DNA from 4 places in the Halomonas sp. DP3Y7-2 genome. Region 3 is predicted to be linked to each of the others. Evidence: predicted binding sites of a transcription regulator. Region 3 holds the regulator's gene; each other region holds the start of a gene.

Region 1 (4,955 bases), on a different contig from region 3:
ACCTCAAGGCCGCTGACCAGCGCAGCCTCCTGGGCATTGGCGGCAGGCAGGATCAATCGCCGCCCAGCCCGAAGGGTGGCCATGGCAAAGGGAAGCATGCCGGCGACAGGACGAAGCCGCCCATCCAGCGCCAGCTCTCCGGCACACTCGATGCCGTCCAGCGCCGCCGCAGGCAACTGCCCCGATGCCACCAGCAGTCCCAGCGCAATAGGCAGGTCGAAGCGCCCCCCTTCCTTGGGCAGATCGGCAGGGGCAAGATTCAGGGTGATACGACGCAGGGGATAGTCGAGACCACAGGTCGCAAAGGCACTGCGCACCCGCTCGCGACTCTCTCTGACGGCGGTTTCCGGCAGTCCCACCAAGGTCATTCCGGGTAGGCCGTTGGCCAGGTGCGCCTCGACCTGAACTTCTGGAGCATCCAGCCCCACCCCGGCACGGGTCGTGATGATGGCAAGCGTCATGGGCTCCCTGCCTGACGGCTGACGTTATGGCTGTCAGTAGACCACGATCATCGGCCCCTCGCCGCCTGCGCACGCCAGAAACAGCCGGGCCGGCATATCCCTATGCCGGCCCGCTACATTAGCCAAGTGCTCTGGTAGAGATCACGCCGATGGCGTTTCACCGCCCTTGGCCGCGCCGTCCTGTCCTTGGGTCGCAGGGGGTACGGGGATTTCGGCAGCCTCCTCGCTGACCGCGGGCGTTGCATCGGCACCTGTCTGACCCGCCGCTGCGCGCTCATCGACCAGGCTCTCTAGGGCTGCGACCTGTTTCTCGAGGGCCTCGACGCGTGAGCGGGTACGCTGCAGTACATCCATCAGGATGTCGAAATCTTCACGCGAGACCAGCTCCAGGCGGTCGAAGGCGCCACGCACTACCTGTTGCACGCCCTTCTGGATGTCTTCCGGGGCCTGAGAAGCGCCCTGCAGACGCTCTCCAATCTGCTGGGCTAAACGGCTGATGCGATCCTGACTGATCATGGGGCTCTCCTTGTGCATCAAAACGGCGACTCTATTGCCGACAGCATACGCAAGCCTGACGCCCAACGCATGTCTCTTGGCTGCCTACGTTGGCTACAACGCTGGCGGGCCAGGTTGGCTAACGACGACGGTCCTTCCCGCCGTCACGACGGAACGTCGCGCGCTCACTGATGGCGCACGCGCCTCAGCGCCAAGCACCAAAGTAGTGCATCGTCATTGATGCAGTGCCGCAATTTACCCCCGCTATGCAGCCTCCCGCATATCCAACACGCCCTCAATTAACTCCAAGTTCATGTAATAAAAGATATTAGGAATAAAGTGGCACATTTCCCGCTATGACAACGTATCCATGCACCGAGCGGAAACAAGCCGCCACCCATGCACGTAGGGAGCCATGCCATGAAACTGATCACCGCCATCATCAAGCCTTTCAAGCTGGACGACGTTCGTGAAGCGCTGGCCGACAACGGCGTCCAGGGCATCACCGTGACAGAGGTCAAGGGATTTGGCCGTCAGAAGGGCCACACAGAGCTCTACCGCGGCGCGGAATATGTCGTGGACTTTCTGCCCAAGGTCAAGGTCGAGGTGGCCGTCGACGAAGCTCGCCTGGACAGCGTGCTGGAAGCGATCTGCAACGCGGCCAACAGCGGCAAGATCGGTGACGGCAAGGTTTTCGTCACGCCGCTGGAAGATGTCATCCGCATTCGCACCGGCGAACGCGGTTCGGACGCGGTCTGATGTCCGCCCCTGCCCTGACTCCCGATAATAAATAGCGAGACACTCTCATGGTTGATATCAGTGAACTCAGCTACGCGCTGGATACCTTCTACTTCCTCATCTGCGGCGCCCTGGTCATGTGGATGGCAGCCGGTTTCGCCATGCTCGAGGCCGGGCTGGTCCGGGCCAAGAATACCGCCGAAATTCTGACCAAGAATATCGTGCTGTTCGCCGTGGCCTGCACCATGTATCTGCTGGTGGGCTACTACCTGATGTATTCGTCCGACGGTGGCGGCATCATTCCCAATCTGGGCTTTCTGATCGGCACTGAAAACAGCGTCGATGCCGTGCTGGCCGGTGGCGAAGATGCCCCCTACTACTCTGCTCGCGCCGACTTCTTCTTCCAGGTCGTGTTCGTGGCCACCGCCATGTCCATCGTCTCCGGTGCCGTTGCCGAGCGCATGAAGCTGTGGGCCTTCCTGGCCTTCGCTGTGGTCATGACGGCCTTCATCTATCCAGTGTCTGGCTACTGGACCTGGGGCGGCGGCTGGTTGTCTGAAGCAGGCTTCTCCGATTATGCAGGTTCCGGCATTGTTCACATGGCGGGTGCCGCTGCCGCCCTGGCGGGTGTGCTGGTGCTCGGCCCGCGTAAGGGCAAGTACGGCAAGAACGGCGCGATCTACGCGATTCCTGGCGCCAACATGCCGCTGGCCACACTGGGTACCTTCGTCCTCTGGCTGGGCTGGTTCGGCTTCAACGGCGGCTCCGAGCTCAAGGTTTCCGACGTCGCTTCTGCCAACAACATGGCCCAGGTACTGGTCAACACCAATGCGGCTGCCGCGGGCGGCGTCATTGCAGCACTGATCCTGGCCAAGATCTGGTTCCGCAAGGCGGACCTCACCATGGCATTGAACGGTGCCATCGCCGGCCTGGTCTCCATCACTGCCGACCCGCTGTCCTCCAGCGCCCTGGGCGCCACCCTGATCGGCGCAGTAGGCGGCATCCTGGTTGTGGTCGCCATCGTGGTGCTCGACAAGCTGCGCCTTGATGATCCGGTCGGTGCCATCTCTGCCCACGGTGTTGCAGGTATCTGGGGCGTCCTGGCGGTACCGCTGAACAACGCCGACGCCACTTTCGGTGCCCAGCTGCTCGGTATTGCCGGCATCTTCGCCTGGGTCTTCACCGCCAGCCTGGTCGTCTGGCTGATCATCAAGGCGATCATGGGTGTCCGTGTCAGCGAAGAAGAAGAATACGAAGGCGTCGACCTTGCCGAATGCGGCCTCGAAGCCTACCCCGAGTTTAACGTCGCCAAGAAGTAAGCCTGAGCTTACCCGCGACTCCAGTGAGCTGGCGTGCTCCACCTGGCCCCTTCGGGGGCCTTTTTTATTGCTGGTTGCCAGGGGTATGCTTTGTCACACTAGTCAGGTCAGGCGCAACGGCGCGCCGCCCACGGGTTAGCGACGGACATGCCGCACGCCGCCCCTACACGGACAGGATGAGGAAACCGCCATGAAACTGGTGACCGCGATTATCAAGCCTTTCAAGCTCGACGACGTGCGCGAGTCGCTCTCCGAGATCGGCGTTCAGGGCATTACGGTGACAGAGGTCAAAGGCTTTGGACGACAGAAGGGCCACACCGAACTGTATCGAGGCGCGGAGTACGTGGTGGATTTTCTGCCCAAGGTGAAGCTCGAAGTCGCGGTGGATGACAGCATGACGGAGCAGGTCATCGAAGCCATCGTGCAGGTCGCCAACACCGGCAAGATTGGCGATGGCAAGATCTTCGTTACCCCCCTCGAGCAGGTCATCCGCATTCGTACCGGAGAAACCGACAAGGACGCGGTCTGACCGGCGATGGCAGCTTTCTTTACGCCACTCCCCTGGAGCAGGTCATCCGTATTCATACGGGCGAGACCGACAAGGACGCCGTCTAAGCGAACCTTGAAGGGTGGCGGGTGGTCGCCAAAGGGCGATGGCAGCTTTCTTTACGCCACCCCCCTCGAGCAGGTCATCCGTATTCGTACAGGCGAGACCGACAAGGACGCGGTCTGACTAGACCGGCAGGGACGCCGTCATTGCGACGGCTTCCTGGGGATTCCCTCCCGATACAGCTCGCTACCGCTTACCCCCGGCGTCGCAACGGCTCCAGCAGGTCGCTCAGGCCGTTGTGGTCGATCTCGTGCATCAACGCCAGCAGACGTCCAATCTCTCCGGGGGGAAACCCGACCCGAGCAAACCACGCCAGGTAGGGCCCGGGCAGATCGGCGATCAAGGTGCCCTGATGCTTGCCGAAAGGCATCGGCAAGGTAACCAGGCGTTCCAGGTCCTGAGGATTCATCGCTGCTCCTGAGCGGGTGGGTAAGGGGAAGACGCACAGGGTACCGGCCTGCAGGCGGCGTCGCCATCGATTCGCTCCCCATTGAAAGTCTTCCCCATCGACGCCATGGTCATTCCCAGGTATCGACAAGGAGGACGACATGACCACACTCGTGATAGGTGCCAACGGCCAGATCGGCCGCCAGGTCTGCGCCATCGCTCACCGTCAGGGACATCCGATTCGCGCCATGGTCCGCCGCGCCGAGCAGCGCGACTGGTTCGAGCAACAGGGGATCGAGACGGTCGTCGCCGACCTGGAGGACGACTTCGCCGCCGCCTTCGATGGTTGCGATCAGGTGCTGTTCACCGCCGGCTCAGGTCCGAACACCGGGCCCGACAAGACACTGTTGATCGACCTCTACGCCGCTACACGGGTGGCGGACGAGGCCAGCCGCCTGGGGCTGGACCGCATGCTGATGGTCAGCGCCATGCGAGCCGAGCAGCCGCTGCAAGCGCCGGAGAAACTCAGGCCCTACATGGCCGCCAAGTTCGCCGCCGATGCTTATCTGCGCAGCAGCATGGTGGACCATGTCATCGTCAAGCCAGGCCGGCTCACCGACGACGACGCCACCGGCCGGGTGGCCACGTCACTGGACGAGACCGGGGGCAACAACCAGATATCCCGAGCCAACGTGGCCCTCGCCCTGGTCCATCTATTGGGGCAGAAAAAGATCCGTAACCACGAAACGGTGCTGCTGGACGGCGAACGCGAGATCGCCGAGGCGCTCGGCGACTGACCACCGCCACACCGGCCAGTCCAGGCAATTCAATCCGCCAGCTCCAACGACGACGCCGATGGCAAGTGGCCATCGGCGTCGTCGTTTACGGCGTCCTGTCGAGGTGCCTTACTTCTCCACGAAGGCACGCTCGATGACGTAGTCGCCG
Region 2 (4,955 bases), on a different contig from region 3:
GCCCGAAGCCTGTGGCGATCCAGATCAGCAGGTCCTGCATGACACCTCTCCAGCAGTGCGCCCCAGGGAATCGTCAGGCGCCTAGACGCCGATAGTGGCGATTGGCGAGCAGGAACGCAATGCGAACATCCCAGTGTGGTGTAACGCTCAGGCTCCAAGTGCTAGCGGCTCGGGCCGTGCCGCCTCAGCTGGCCAGCGGCTCGTCCATGCTGTCGCTGTTGTCTCCATGACCCTCGGCGCTGGCGTCTGGGTCACTGGCGATGGGCAAGACATCGACTTCGACCTCAAGCTGTTGCCGGCCGCCACCGGTCACGACGCCCTTGATCGGCGCTACGTCGTCATAGTCTCGGCCCCAACCCAGCAGCAAGTGACGCTCGCCAACGCGCACACCGTTGGTGGGGTCGAGGTCCAGCCAGCCCCACCCCGGTATCAGCACCGCGAACCAGGCATGTGAGGCGTCTGCCCCTAGCAAGCGAGGCTGCCCAGGAGGCGGACTGGTCTCCAGGTAGCCGCTGACGTAACGAGCGGCCAGGCCGATAGAGCGCAAGGCGGCGATCGCAAGATGGGCAAAATCCTGGCAGACCCCGCGACGCTCTACCAGTACCTGCGACGGCGTGGTTTCCAGGTTGCTGAACTGACTGTCGTAGTAGAACTCGTCATAGATACGGCGATTAAGGGCATCCACACACTCCACCAGGTCGCCGCCAGGGGGAAAGCAGGCCTCCACCCACGCCGCCAGCAGTGGACGACGCTCGATATAGGCCGAGTTTTCGAGAAATGGCTGAGCTTCCCAGTAGCTCGTGGTGCCAGGTGTTGCCAGCAGGTCGCGGCAGGTTTCCCAGGACATGGCATTGGCAGGGGGCTGGGGCCGTGGGGAGGTGGTGATCCGCGCTTCCAGGGTCACTTCCAGCACCTGGTGCGGCGTGTCGATGGCAAACAGGTTGATACGGTTGCCAAAGGCATCGCAGCGTTGCTGGTGCAGCGGAGTCAGGGGCGATGTGGACAGGCGCGCGAAGGCCACCTGTTGCCAGCCCAGCACGCGAGGGGACAGACAGGCTTCGTTCTCGCTGAGCGTCACGATCTCGCTATAGCGATAGCGGGTGGTATGGCGCAGGTAATAGTTCATCTTGCAGTGCCCGAGCGAGGGCCTGATACCCGCATGACGCAGCGCCGGCTGGCAGGCACGTCATGGCCAAGGATGGACCGTCCTGCGGTCCCGGCATACGAGGACATGATGAGTGCGATGTGTCTCCTGATGACGAAGGGATACAGCACCCGTGGCGCTGTGATCAAGATGTACCCCAGGCTGGGCATCGGCTCAAGTCCGCCGTATGCCCGTTGAGCTGCACTGTAACCTTATACCCTCAGAACCTCATCCCTCAGGACCCCTGGCAAGTATCCGCAGGTGGGTCCATGAGCTTGGCTCGCTTTCCTGACCAAGCTCTCCAGACCAAACTCTCGTGGCCAAACCATCCACACCCCTTTGGCGGCGACAAAGCATCCACATCCTGTTGAGGTTGGGGAGGCCGGCGTCAGCCCGTCGTGACGCACTGTCCTGGTGCGCGCGTCGGCAGAAGTGCCCCGAGGACGAGCCAGCAGCCTGCCAGGGGCGTGACGCATGCGTCGCCATGTGTCCGTTGCGGTGCCGATTGTCCCGGCGGCTAACTTACCTGTGTCCGATACGGCAGATTTTCTGTGTTCTGGTACAGACCTTGCTATACAGCAGGTAGGGGACCCCGATATGTCGATGGGATGTACGCCAGTCTGGTGCATCACGATCCGGTGCAGGATGCCCCGGTGGACGAAGGCATAGCAGGGTAGACCGCTGTTGATAACAAGAGGGTGTGCCGATGAGCCATGTGGATTGGCAGCAGTACAACTGCGCTGGGTTCTACGATGAACTGGTGGCCATGCCCGGGATGCCGCGGGACGCGGCCAAGATGCTGTGCGACGTGCTGGAGGGATTTGCGCCGGATGAGCTGGCTGAGCGCAAGACGGCGGCAGAGATTGCCATCAGAACCATGGGCATCACCTTCACGGTGTACTCGGAAGGCAGCATGATCGATCGGGCCTGGCCCTTCGATATCGTACCCAGGATCATTCCCGCCGATGAATGGCGGCGTACCGAAGCCGGCCTGAAGCAGCGCGTCGAGGCGCTCAACCTGTTTATCGACGACCTCTACCATGACCAGAAGGTCATCAAGGATGGGGTCTTGCCCGCCGATGTGCTGGCGCAGTCGGTCAACTTTCGTCCCCAGTGTGTCGGTATCGACCCGCCCCACGGCGTCTGGGCACACATTTGTGGGTCCGACCTGGTGCGCGGTGGGGACGGCACGATCTACGTGCTGGAAGATAACCTGCGAATCCCCTCCGGCGTCTCGTACATGCTCGAGAACCGCAACGTGACCAAGCGCGTGCTGCCGGAGCTGTTTGCCTCGGGAAAGATTCTTCCCGTGGACGATTATGTGCCCCAGCTTTACGACATGCTGGCCGGCATGTCGCCTCGTCCCTGGGACGACCCGCAAGTGGTGGTGCTGACGCCGGGGATCTACAACTCTGCCTACTACGAGCATGCCTATCTGGCGCAGCAGATGGGGGTGCAGCTGGTCCAGGGCTCTGACCTTGTCGTCGATGATGACGATGTGGTCTACATGCGCACGGTACAGGGGCTAACCCGGGTAGACGTCATCTATCGGCGTATCGATGATGCCTTCCTCGACCCGGAGGCCTTCCGTGCCGACTCTGTATTGGGGGTGCCGGGACTGATGCGGGCCTGGCGCAGCGGCAAGGTGGCACTGGCCAATGCCCCCGGGGCCGGGGTGGCCGATGACAAGGTCGTTTATGCCTTCGTGCCGCAGCTGATCAAGTACTACCTGGACCAGGATGCCTTGCTGCCGAACGTACCGAGCTACCTCTGCATGCTTGAGGAGGATCGGCGCTACGTGCTGGAGCACCTGCATGAACTGGTGGTAAAGCCGGCCAACGAGTCAGGCGGCTACGGCATGCTGATGGGGCCTCAGGCCTCCCAGGCGGAACGCGACGCCTTCGCCAAGTTGATCCAGCAGGACCCGCGCAACTACATGGCCCAGCCCATGCTCAACCTGTCGACCACGCCGACCCTGTTCGACGGTCGGCCTGAGCCTCGCCACGTCGATCTTCGGCCCTTCATCCTGTCTGGCCAGGATGGTGCCTATGTCACCACCGGCGGCTTGACCCGTGTTGCGCTGGTAAAGGGGTCGCTGGTGGTCAACTCGTCCCAGGGCGGGGGCAGCAAGGACACCTGGATCGTCGAGACGGGGGAGGACTGAGACCATGCTGATGCTTTCAAGAGTCGCCGAGAACCTGTACTGGATGGCCCGCTATATCGAACGGGCCGAGGACACCGCGCGCCTGATCAATGTCTCCAGCCACCTGATGCTCGACATGCCCTATCGGCAGCCGCTGGGATGGGCGGCGATGGTCGATATCACCGGAGGCGGGGAGCTTTTTGCCACCCTTTACGATGAGCCCAATGATCGCAACGTCATCCAGTTTCTGTGTGCTGACCGGCGCTACTCCGGGTCGATTCTGTCCGCCCTGGCTCAGGCCCGGGAAAACCTGAGGACTACCCGGGACGTGGTGCCCCGGGAAGTCTGGGAAGAGATCAACCAGCTCTACATGAATGCCAGCGCCCAGGCTGATGCCGGGTTGGGACCTGGCCGTCGCGAGGTCTTTCTCAAACTGGTGATTCGTGGCTGCCAGACGCTGATTGGCCTTATCGAAGGGACCCTGAGCTACGGCGGTCCGCGGACCTTCATGATGTTGGGGCGCCAGCTGGAGCGTGCCGACATGATCACCCGCATCATTGATGTGCGTTCGGCCAACCTGCTGCAGCGAGACAGTGATGAGATTCGGCCCTTCGAGCACTTGCAGTGGATGAGTGTGCTGAAGTCACTGACCGCCTACCAGATGTATCGCCAGCACGTGCGTTGTCGAGTAAGAGCCACTGACGTACTGCGTTTTCTGGTGCAGGACGGCAAGTTTCCACGCTCGGTGTCGCGCAGTCTGAAGGACAGCATGCGTGCGCTGCGCTCGCTGCCGCGGCATGACAGGGCATTGGCCACCGCGACGCTGGTTCACGCCGATGTGGCCGAGGCCGACGTGCTGGCGCTGGTTCGTTCTCCCGAGGCGCTGCACGAGTTCATCGACACCCTGCAGCAGGGCGTTGCAGAGCTGCATGCCGCCATTGCCCGCACGTACTTTCCGACGCTGGATGACCTGGAAGAAGTGGCGCTGGCGACGGTGGCCAACGAGGAATAGCGGGACGTCGCGAACGGTAGCTACGCCATGCGCCGACCCGCTGTCGGCGCCATGGCGGTCGCTCGCTACCGGCTCTGATCGATATGTTCCCCATCAGCAATGTTGGTCTTCATGGCCTTACAATGGCCATTTCATGTGGTGCTGATCGATGACGAAGACGTGCCGATGCCGACCTCCAAGATGGTCGTGAGGATGGCGATGGGGCTCCGGCCCCTCCCAGCCCTCATGCTCATGCTGATGGTGCTCGTCATGGTAATGCAGATGGGTATGCGCCACCGGGTCGTGGTCATGCTCGAGGGTCTGCGGGTCCCGTGCCGGCCAGGCTCGGGTCGCGAGCGCCGTCGATAGCAGCGCGATTACCCCCAGTAAGGCGAAGGTCTCGGTCAGCCCCACCTTGGCCCCGACCCAGCCGGCCAGCGGATAGGCCACGAGCCAGCAGCCATGTGATAGCGAGAACTGTGCGGCGAACAACGCCGGACGGTCCTCTGGGTGGCACGACTGCTTGAGCAGGCGCCCAGTGGGGGTCATTACCAAAGAGGCGCCGGCGCCCAGTAGGAACCATAGCGCCACAAGGCCGACGAAGTCGGGAGCGAGCAGACCGAGGAACAGGCTCACCGTCATCATTACAGCGCCCGTGAGCATGATCGGCCGCTCCC
Region 3 (4,955 bases):
TAGCGAAAGTTGTGTCCCGGGTAGCGGCGAATGCCCAGGCGGTAGCGCCAGCGATCGCTCGCCTTGGGTGTGAAGGTCTTGATAAAGGCATCCTGGTCCGGGTCGTAGTGGACCTCGGTGTACTTGCCAGTCTGGATAAGCTGCATGATGTCCTTTGAAGCGAGGCGAAATCGAAGGGTAGGGCAGGGTCAGCGCAGTGGCCGAGGGCCTCAGGCGTCTTCGTCGAAGCGTGCGACGAACAAGGCCTCAAGGGCGTCGAGCACCGCATCGGCGTCGGGACCTTCTGCTTCCAGGGTCAGCACGGTGCCGCAGGGGGCCGCCAGCATCAGCAGGGACATGATGTTGGCGGCATCCCCACAGCGCTGACCGTGGTGCACGGTCACGGAGGCGTCGAACGCCTGACAGCAGGTGACCAGGCGAGTGGCCGCCCGAGCGTGCAGCCCGCGGCGATTGGTAAGGGTCAGCTCGCGTCTGGCCACGCTCATTGTGCCCCGCTGTCCAGACGACGTTGCTGGCCAAGCTCGCGGTGGCGCAGGCGTATTCTCGGGTGGTCGTCGACCAGCGCCGCGGCGATGCTCTCGGCCAGATAGACCGAGCGATGCTGCCCCCCGGTGCAGCCCACGGCCACCGTCAGATAACTGCGCTGGCTGGCCTGATAGCGTGGCAGCCAGTTGCGCACCCAGGTCAGGATGTCGCGCTTCATGTCGGCGACGTCTTGATAGTGCTCAAGGAAGGCGATCACGCTTTGATCGCAGCCGTTGGCATCCCGCAGCGATGGCTCCCAGTAGGGGTTAGGCAGGCAGCGTGCATCGAACACGATATCGGCGTCGGGGGGCACGCCACGCTTGAAGCCAAAGGACTCGATGGTCAGGCTCAGCTGGCCGCTGCGATGATCGGCCACCTGCTCGGCGATGCGTGAACGCAGCTCATGTACGGACAGGCGGGAGCTGTCGATGATCAGATCTGCCAGGTCGCGAATGCCAGACAACGCCTTCTGCTCGGACTCGATGGCCTCGGCCAGGGTCATGTCGGTATTGCGGGTCAGCGGGTGACGGCGTCGAGTATGGGAGTAGCGTTCCAGCAGAATCCGCGCGTCGCTGGTGAGGTAGACGACCTGGCAGTCGATGGGACCTTGCTTCAGCGCCGTCAGCTGTGCGGGAAAACGCTCCAGCGCCTCGGGCAGATTGCGCGCATCGACACTGACGGCAATGCGCTGTGAATGTCCATTCTCCAGCTCTTCGACCAGTGACCCCAGCAGCGTCGCTGGCAAGTTGTCGATGGCATAGAAGCCCAGGTCTTCGAGAGCCTGAAGCGCCACGGACTTTCCCGAGCCAGAGCGACCACTGATGATCACGAGCTGCATGTCCTGTCTCCTTGGCAGGGGGCGATAAGAGGGCAGTTGGTGTCAGGCGGTCACCGCGCGGTGACGGCCAGATCACGCTCGATCAGAGCGTGCTATCTAGCTAGATGGTAATCAGCTAAATGGCAATCAGCTAGAGGTTAATCAGCGAGTTCCCCATCAGCGAGGCCCCTGTTAGCGAGGCGCCATTCGTCAAGGCGCCAGGCAAGGCGTGCGCCATCAAGACATAGGATCAAGGCGCTTTCGGTGCGTGCCGTCAGGTCGTGGCGTCGCCGGGGGCTTGCTGGCGAATCGCTTCCTGCAAGCGCTCGTGCAGCTCGCGCTGGGACGTCGCGTGGCGCAGGCGATGTCGGGTATCGGCGTCATTCATGACCCCGGCCACCTGTCCCAGCAGGGCAAGGTGAGCATCATCCGCTTCCTCAGGCACCAGCAAGACAAATACCAGGTCCACCGGTTCGCCGTCGATGGCGTCGAAATCAATCGGCTCTGCCAGCTTGAGAAAGCCAGAGATAGGGGCCTTACAGTGCGGGTTGCGAGCATGCGGAATGGCCACGCCATTGCCGATGCCGGTGCTACCCAGACGTTCGCGGCCGATCAGGCGACTGAAGACTTCCTGGCTATCCAGGCTTGGTGTGTTCTGCGCAATGAAGGTGCTGAAAAATTCCAGCACCCTCTTCTTGCTGCCCCCCGGGACGTCAAATAGCGTGCGCTCGGGGGGGAGAATGGCATCCAATGTCATGAGAGGTCAGCGAATTCCGGCGCCTTGGGCGCGGGCTTGGGATTTTTCCTTGTGCTTGACGAGCTGGCGGTCCAGCTTGTCGGCAAGGGCGTCGATGGCGGCGTACATGTCGCCGTCCTGGGCTTCTGCATGCAGGTCTGCACCGGCAGCGTGAAGCGTACAGGCAGCCTGTTGGCGCTCCTTCTCCACCGAGAGGGTGACCTGCACATTGGTGATGTTGTCGTAGTGGCGCTCCACACGGGCGAGCTTCTCTTGTACGTAGTCACGCAGGGGATCGGTCAATTCGACGTGGTGGCCGGTAATGTTGACTTGCATGACAAGGCTCCTTGCTCTTGCGGGTGGTAGCTCGATTGTAACCCTTTTTCCGATCCTGCAAACCCCCCTGCTTCTACGCATTAAGACGCAGATGTCGTGCGATATTTCAAGCGCTTGCGCTTTTCATGTAACTGCGCTACGCGCTCTGCTCGCTGCCTGTCTCGAGCCATCTGACCGGGCTCAGCGCAGGCGCTTGCGCTCGCTTGAAGAGGGAATATTCATCGCTTCTCGATACTTGGCGACGGTGCGTCGGGCGACGTTGACACCGTCTTCGGCGAGCAGCTCCACCAATTTGCTGTCAGACAGCGGTTTGCGAGGCGGCTCCTGCTGGATCAGCGACTTGATCATGGCGCGTATGGCAGTGCTGGAATGGGCATCCCCATCCTGGCCCACCTGGCTGGAAAAGAAATACTTGAGCTCGAACACTCCCCGTGGCGTATGCACGAATTTCTGGGTCGTCACCCGTGAGATGGTCGATTCGTGCATCTCGACCTTGGCCGCAATGTCTGCCAACACCAGTGGTTTCATGGCGGCTTCACCCTGCTCGAGGAAGTCGAGCTGCCGCTCCATGATTTCGCGTCCGACCCTCAACAGGGTGTCGTTGCGGCTTGCCAGGCTCTTGATCAGCCAGCGTGCCTCCTGCAGGTGGTCCTTCAGAAACTGGTTGTCCTGGCTCTTGTCGGCCCGTCGGATCAAGGCCGCATAGTCGGGTTGAATGCGCAGGCGTGGCATCGCCTCAGGGTTCAGCTCGACGCGCCAGCCTTCTTCGGTGTGGCGGACCACCAGATCGGGAATGACATAGTCGTTGTCGCTGTCGCCGTACTGGCTGCCAGGCCTAGGGTCGAGGCCACGGATCAGTTCGATGACATCGTCCAGCTGCTCTTCGGTCAGGCTCAGGCGGCGCTTCAGCAGACGACGATCACCGCTGGCCAGCGCCTCGAGAAACTGGCGTACCAGTCTTCCCGCCTGGGGCAGAAGGGGGGTGTCACGGGGCAGGCTGTCCAGTTGCAGCTGCAGGCATTCGCGCAAGTCTCGGGCAAATACACCGGTAGGTTCGAATTGCTGCAGCCTGGCCAGTACCGACGCCACGTCCTGCAGGGGCGGGGCAGCAGCGTCGTCATCGGCCAGGCCCTGGGCGATATCGTCAAGGTGTCCCACCAGGTAGCCATCGCCGTTGACCGCGTCAATCAGGCACTCTGCGATGCGCCTGTCATTATCATTGAGGTCCAGCAGGGCCAGCTGCCAGCTAAGGTGGCCATGCAGGGATTGCCCGCTGGCCTGGCGCTCGAAGTCAGGCGCCTCGGCGCTGCCGGCCGGGGCGGTGCCAAGGTCTTGATAGGTATCGGACCAGTCGCTGTCGACCGTTAGCTCGGAGGGGATCTCGTCGGCCCAGTCGTCGTCCTTGCTGTCCTTGACCTGCAGCTCGCCGAATTCATCCTCCAGCTCGAGCATCGGGTTGGCCTCGAGCGCCTGCTGGACTTCCTGGCGCAGGTCCAGCGTGGAAAGCTGGAGCAGGCCAATAGCCTGTTGCAGCTGAGGGGTCATGGTCAGCTGGGTGCCGATCTTCAGCTGCAGTGACGCCTTGAGGGCCATGATGTGACTTCCGTTCGTGGAGCTGAAAAGCCTTACCCTAACGGCGGGTCAGGTACCATGCAAGCTTCTTGCCAACTTGTGGGCAGGGGGTGGCGCGCAGGGCTTGCTATGCCCCGCATGCGCGTCAGTGCAAGGTCGAGCGGGCGCCATGAAGACCCTGCCAATATAGCGGCCCGGCAGCGCCCGTGGTGGCTAAAGGCGAAAGTTTTCGCCGAGATAGACTTCCTTGACGCGCTGGTTGGCAAGGATCGACTCGGCACTGCCTTCGGCGATGATCTGGCCGTCGCCGACAATGTAGGCGCGGTCACAGATGTCCAGCGTCTCGCGCACGTTGTGGTCGGTGATCAAGACGCCGATATCACGAGCCTTGAGCTGGCGAATGATCGACTTGATCTCGCCGACGGAGATCGGATCCACCCCGGCAAAGGGTTCGTCGAGCAGAATGAAGGCGGGTTCTGTGGCCAGGGCTCGGGCGATCTCGACCCGGCGTCTTTCCCCGCCGGACAGGCTCATGCCCGGGTTGTCGCGAATGTGGCTGACATGGAAGTCTTCGAGCAGTTGCTCAAGGCGCGCCTGGCGACCTTCCCGGTCGAGGTCCTTGCGGGTCTCGAGGATCGCCATGATGTTGTCGGCTACGGACAGCTTGCGGAAGATGGAGGCTTCCTGTGGCAGGTAGCCAATACCCGCCAGTGCCCGCTGGTGCATGGCCGCGCGGCTCAGGTCGTCATCGTCGATGCTGATGGTGCCAGCATCCGCCCTGACCAGTCCGACGATCATGTAGAAGGAGGTGGTCTTGCCTGCGCCGTTGGGGCCCAGCAGGCCCACAATGCTGCCCTGTTCGATGGACAGGCTGATGTCCTGGACGACGCGGCGCTTCTTGTAGCTCTTGGCCAGATGGCGAGCGTGGAGAGTCTTCATCAGTTTCCTTGGCTTTCCGGCTCGAGGGTC
Region 4 (4,955 bases), on a different contig from region 3:
TCGACGAGTTCGGCAATAGGGGCCAGGCCCCCGCTGGAAGACTGCGACATGTGTGCTCCCTGGATCTGAAGTGGCCACACGGCGACGGCGGCCAGAAACGGCCGTCAGGGTACCGTGGGACGCGCCTGGGCGCCAGTGGCGGCGAATGAGAGGGTATGCGGAGAACCACGTATCCACGCGGGCACCTGCACCCGGCCCCGTATCAGGGCGCTAGAATAATCAGGGCTCTAGGTCATCAGGGCTCTAGGTTATCAGGGCTCTGTCATTACCAGGGCGTTAGCTCAGCGCCCTGTGCAGGCAGGCAGCGCGGGGCGAGCCAAAATTCGCCAGTCCTGGCCCAAGGCGCGAATATCGATGATCTCGAGCGGTCGCTGATGAGCCATCTGGTCAATCCCGCTCAACGACATCAGTCCACGAGCCTCGGGTCCAAGCAGCGTCGGCGCCATGTAGAGGCGCAGCTCATCCACCAGACAGGCATCCATCATGGCACCGGCAAGGGTCGCACCGGTTTCGACCAGCAGCTCGTTGCATCCTTCTTCACGCCCCAGCCAGTCGAGCAGCGTCGGCAGATCTACGCGACCGTCCTCGCCGGCCGGCATTTCCAGTACTCGGGCCCCGCTGCGCTCCAGCGCTTCCCGGCGAGGAGATTCGACGCCTTCGACGCAGACCACCAGGGTCTGACCGGGCTCGCTCAGACAGGCAGCCGCCAACGGCATGCGCAGACGCGAATCGACCACCACGCGCAGCGGCTGGCGACGGGCAATGGTGTCAGCCTGATCGAGCCCCAGTTGCTCGGCTCGCACCGTCAGTCGCGAGTTATCGAAGATGATGGAGTCGACGCCAGTCAGAATCGCGCAGCTCTGGGCACGCAGGCGCTGCACATCGCGGCGTGCCGCAGGGCCGGTGATCCACTGGGACTCGCCGGAGGCCATGGCGGTACGCCCATCGAGGCTCATGGCCAGCTTCAGGCGCACCCGCGGGCGCCCCTTGGTCATGCGCGATACGAAGCCCGCATTCAAGGTCAGCGCATCGTCCTCAAGACAACCGACCAGCACCTCGATACCTGCCTCACGCAGCCTCTGGATGCCGCGCCCAGCGACCTGTGGGTTGGGGTCCTGCATGGCCACCACGACCCGGGCGACGCCCGCCTGGATCAAGGCATCGCAGCAGGGGCCGGTGCGACCATGATGAGAGCATGGCTCCAGCGTCACATAGGCGGTTGCGCCACGGGAGCGCTCACCGGCGCCGTTCAGCGCATGGATTTCCGCATGGGGCTCACCGGCACGCTCATGAAAGCCCTCGGCCAGCCACTCGCCGTCCTTGACCAGCACGCAACCGACACGCGGATTCGGCATGCTGGTGTAGCGGCCATGCTCAGCCAGGCGAAGCGCTCTCGCCATCCAGTGGGCATCATGGCCAGGGGCTGACGCCGGAGGTGCATCGTCGCGGCTCATGACGGCTCCTCATTGTCGGGGGTGAAGTTCGGCTCCTGAGCCAACCGGTCAATCTCGGCACGAAACTCGTCGATGTCCTGAAATCTGCGGTACACCGAGGCGAAGCGAATGTAAGCCACCTGGTCCAGGCGCTTGAGCGCGTTCATCACTTCCTCACCCACGACCCGCGCTTGGACCTCACGCTCCCCTCGGGCCCTCAGGTTCTGGCGTATGCGCTCCACCGCCGCTTCGATGGATTCCGCACTGACCGGGCGTTTTTCCAGAGCCCTCAGCATGCCCGCTCGCAGCTTGCTCTCGTCAAACACCTCACGGGAGCCATCGGCCTTGACGATCCGCGGCATCACCAGTTCGGCGGTCTCATAGGTAGTGAAGCGCTCCCCGCATCCCGCGCACTGCCGACGTCGACGCACCTGGTCGCCTTCGGCAACCAGCCGGGAATCGGTCACACGAGTCTCTTGAGCGCCACAGAAAGGGCAATGCATAGCGGGCAGTCCGGCAGGAGAAAATGTCGCCATAGTGTAACGGTTGCGGCCTTTTTCGCCCAGCGCAACCGTCCGCCAAGCCCTTTGCGCGATGCCAGTTGGCACGCCCTGTGCTTGATGTTGTGCATTATCCTGCCAATAAGACGTCGGGCACAGGCGCAACCTCCCGCCTCGCCCGCCCAAGGAGGACGCCATGGCCCCACCCCTCACAGCGATGGACGCAGACCGCTTCCAGCAGCATGCCAAAGCCTTGCTGACACCTCTGTATGGAGAACGTAGCGAGGAAGTGCTGCGCCGCCTGCTGCGCCTGATCGAAGCGCAGGGCGCCCGTCTTTCGCACCGTCATGGTGCAAGAAACGAACTGTGGAGTGAAAAGGATCAATGGCTGATTCTGTACGGTGATTCGCTGATCGATGAGCACGAATCACGCTCGGACAGCGGTCAGGAGACGTCGCCCAAACCTCCCCTGGCCGTGCTCGATGACTTTCTTCACAGCCGACTGGCTGGCGTGTTCAGCGGGGTTCACGTGCTGCCCTTCTTTCCCTGGAGCAGCGACGATGGCTTCTCGGTCATTCACTACCGCGAGGTCGACCCGGCCCTGGGCGAGTGGCGAGACATCAGGCGGCTGGCCAGCCGCCACGACCTGATGGTGGATCTAGTCTTGAATCATGTCTCAAGGGAGTCGCTGTGGTTTGCCGACTACCTGGGCGGCAACCTGCCCGGTCGCGACTACTTCATCGAGATGGACCCGGAAACGGATCTCAGCGACGTCGTCCGGCCACGCAGTTCTCCACTGCTGGTGCCGGTCAGTACCCGTCGGGGGGTACGCCATCTGTGGGCCACCTTCTCGGAGGACCAGATCGACCTGAACTTTGCCAACCCCGACGTGCTGATCGAATTCATCGGCATACTGCTGTTCTATCTTCAGCAGGGCGCGCGGATCGTGCGCCTGGACGCCGTCGCCTTCCTGTGGAAACGGCCCGGCACCCGTTGCATTCACCTTCCCGAAACCCACGCTGTGGTGCGTCTGCTTCGCGCCATCGTCGATCATGTGGCTCCCGGCACCTTGATCATCACCGAGACCAACGTGCCTCACGCCGAGAACATCAGCTACTTTGGCCTGGAGCGTGAGCACACACCACCGGATGAAGCCCATCTGGTCTATCAGTTCCCGCTGCCCCCACTGCTGCTGCATACCCTGACCAGCGGTGAGGCCGGCACCATCGCCCGTTGGCTGAACACGCTGCCCGAGCTTCCAGAGGGCTGCAGCTATCTCAACTTCACCGCCAGCCACGACGGCATCGGGGTACGACCGCTGGAAGGCTGGCTCGAGCAACACGAAATCGATGCTCTGGTTGGCTTGATGCAGCGCTTCGGCGGCTTTGTCAGCATGCGCCGCCAGAGCGACGGCAGTGACAGTCCCTACGAACTGAACATCACCTGGTTCGATGCCATGAGCGGCACCCGCCGAGGCCCCGACCCCTGGCAGGTCGAGCGCTTCTTGTTGAGTCAGCACCTGATGCTGGTCCTGAAGGGCATACCCGGGGTCTACATTCACTGTCTGACGGCTACCCAGAATGACCATGATGGCGTCGAGCGCAGCGGGCGCCTGCGCTCCATCAACCGCAAGCGCTGGCAGCGCCAGGAACTGGGGATGCTGCTTGACAGCCGGCACACGCCGACCCGTGAGGTATTCGTAGCCCTCACGCGTCGCCTTGAACTGCGCCGCCGAGAGCCTTGCTTCCACCCCGACGCCGCTCAGACGGTGGTGCCAACCGCGCCACAATTGCTGGCCATTCAGCGTGGGCCGATTGCCAGCGGCCGTCGCCTGCTGGCGATCCATAATGTTACCGACCGCCCGCAACCTCTGGCCATGGCGGAACTCGAACGTCCTGGCTGGGAGGACCTGCTGGAGGGCGGCGAATGGCGCCATTGCGATACCCTGGCGCCCTATCGCTCTCTATGGCTGGTGCGTCATGATTGAGCGTTCAGGAAACACTGCATCACTGCCTGCACCAACGATTCGCTGCGTTGCGCGCCCCTCGAACGCCTCACCTGTAGCGCAAAGGCTCCGGCGTCTGCGCTGCAGGCGCCTGGCGCTGCTCGGCTGATGACTGCAGCGTTTCCTTTATCCGTAACCCCACCAACCGGGCCGGCCACCGAACTGACCTCTCATCCTGTTGTCCCAGCTGGTGTCACAGCACTGGCCGCCCTACCACCGGGATGATCAGGTCACCTCTGCGCGCCCCTCCGACAACGACATGCGAGCCCGAACACCGATGAGTCAGGACACCCCCCGCCGCCCCGATGCCCCATCGCGCCCGCGTTACCCGCGATCCTTCATGACCCTTGCTGCGGTGGCCTTCGGTCTGCTGCCGCTATCCAGCGTCGAAGCCAAGGATTACCCCGCGCCTATCGAGGCCCTAGAGAAAGAAGGCCTGGAAGTGCATGGAGAATTTGATGCCCCTGGAGGCCTGGAGGGCTACGCTGCCAGCCACCGAGGCCAGCCCATGACAATCTTCGTGACTGCCGATGGCGAGCACGCCATTGTCGGCAACCTGATTGACGGTGAGGCCAACAACCTGTCGGAAGAGCCGCTGGAGCGACTGGTGCAAGGACCTCAGGATGAAGCGGTGTGGCAGGACCTGGCTGACAGCGCCTGGATCGCTGATGGCGACCCGGACGCGCCGCGCACGGTGTACGTCTTCACCGATCCCAACTGCCCATACTGCACCCGCCTGTGGCAGATGACCCGCCCCTTCGTGGAGAGCGGAGAGGTCCAGCTACGCCACGTCATGGTGGGCATACTGGATCCAGCGAGCCCACGCCAGGCGGTCACCATGCTGGCCGCGGACGACCCCTCTGCCGCCCTGGCCGCTCACGAAGGGGGTGATCCGATTACGCCGATGCGCCAGCTACCCCGCGACCTGGAACAGCGTCTACAGAGCAATCATGAGCTGTTCCGAGGCTTCGGCATGGTGGCCACCCCAGGCATGGTCTATCGCCATGATGGCAAGGT

The links. The regulator sigma-54, encoded in region 3, starts transcription at its own class of promoters, with help from an activator protein. The targets are predictions, from matches to a motif close to TGGCACNNNNNTTGCTNT.
Region 1: KUV45_RS02355 (P-II family nitrogen regulator) is a predicted target of sigma-54. The motif match lies at 1,297-1,314, and genes of this name have one in related genera.
Region 2: KUV45_RS19225 (circularly permuted type 2 ATP-grasp protein) is a predicted target of sigma-54. The motif match lies at 1,702-1,719, and genes of this name have one in related genera.
Region 4: KUV45_RS09140 (sugar phosphorylase) is a predicted target of sigma-54. The motif match lies at 2,036-2,053, and genes of this name have one in related genera.

What each region holds. Positions count from the first base shown of each region.
Region 1 covers NZ_JAHVKJ010000001.1:532,213-537,167, reverse strand. Annotated here, with positions in the region: gene KUV45_RS02365 (YifB family Mg chelatase-like AAA ATPase) at 1-461, opposite strand, end outside; gene KUV45_RS20245 (accessory factor UbiK family protein) at 603-977, opposite strand; gene KUV45_RS02355 (P-II family nitrogen regulator) at 1,377-1,715, shown strand; gene KUV45_RS02350 (ammonium transporter) at 1,763-3,013, shown strand; gene glnK (P-II family nitrogen regulator) at 3,204-3,542, shown strand; gene KUV45_RS02340 (DUF3820 family protein) at 3,817-4,032, opposite strand; gene KUV45_RS02335 (SDR family oxidoreductase) at 4,172-4,807, shown strand; gene KUV45_RS02330 (ferredoxin--NADP reductase) at 4,916-4,955, opposite strand, start outside.
Region 2 covers NZ_JAHVKJ010000014.1:32,774-37,728, forward strand. Annotated here, with positions in the region: gene KUV45_RS19215 (phosphatidylglycerophosphatase A) at 1-40, opposite strand, end outside; gene KUV45_RS19220 (transglutaminase family protein) at 185-1,126, opposite strand; gene KUV45_RS19225 (circularly permuted type 2 ATP-grasp protein) at 1,851-3,308, shown strand; gene KUV45_RS19230 (alpha-E domain-containing protein) at 3,313-4,299, shown strand; gene KUV45_RS19235 (MFS transporter) at 4,417-4,955, opposite strand, start outside.
Region 3 covers NZ_JAHVKJ010000008.1:129,139-134,093, forward strand. Annotated here, with positions in the region: gene KUV45_RS10385 (hypothetical protein) at 1-146, opposite strand, end outside; gene KUV45_RS10390 (HPr family phosphocarrier protein) at 210-479, opposite strand; gene rapZ (RNase adapter RapZ) at 482-1,363, opposite strand; gene ptsN (PTS IIA-like nitrogen regulatory protein PtsN) at 1,617-2,099, opposite strand; gene hpf (ribosome hibernation-promoting factor, HPF/YfiA family) at 2,106-2,414, opposite strand; gene KUV45_RS10410 (RNA polymerase factor sigma-54) at 2,595-4,007, opposite strand; gene lptB (LPS export ABC transporter ATP-binding protein) at 4,200-4,925, opposite strand; gene lptA (lipopolysaccharide transport periplasmic protein LptA) at 4,925-4,955, opposite strand, start outside.
Region 4 covers NZ_JAHVKJ010000007.1:485,546-490,500, reverse strand. Annotated here, with positions in the region: gene ribBA (bifunctional 3,4-dihydroxy-2-butanone-4-phosphate synthase/GTP cyclohydrolase II) at 1-50, opposite strand, end outside; gene ribD (bifunctional diaminohydroxyphosphoribosylaminopyrimidine deaminase/5-amino-6-(5-phosphoribosylamino)uracil reductase RibD) at 282-1,454, opposite strand; gene nrdR (transcriptional regulator NrdR) at 1,451-1,936, opposite strand; gene KUV45_RS09140 (sugar phosphorylase) at 2,130-3,920, shown strand; gene dsbG (thiol:disulfide interchange protein DsbG) at 4,117-4,955, shown strand, end outside.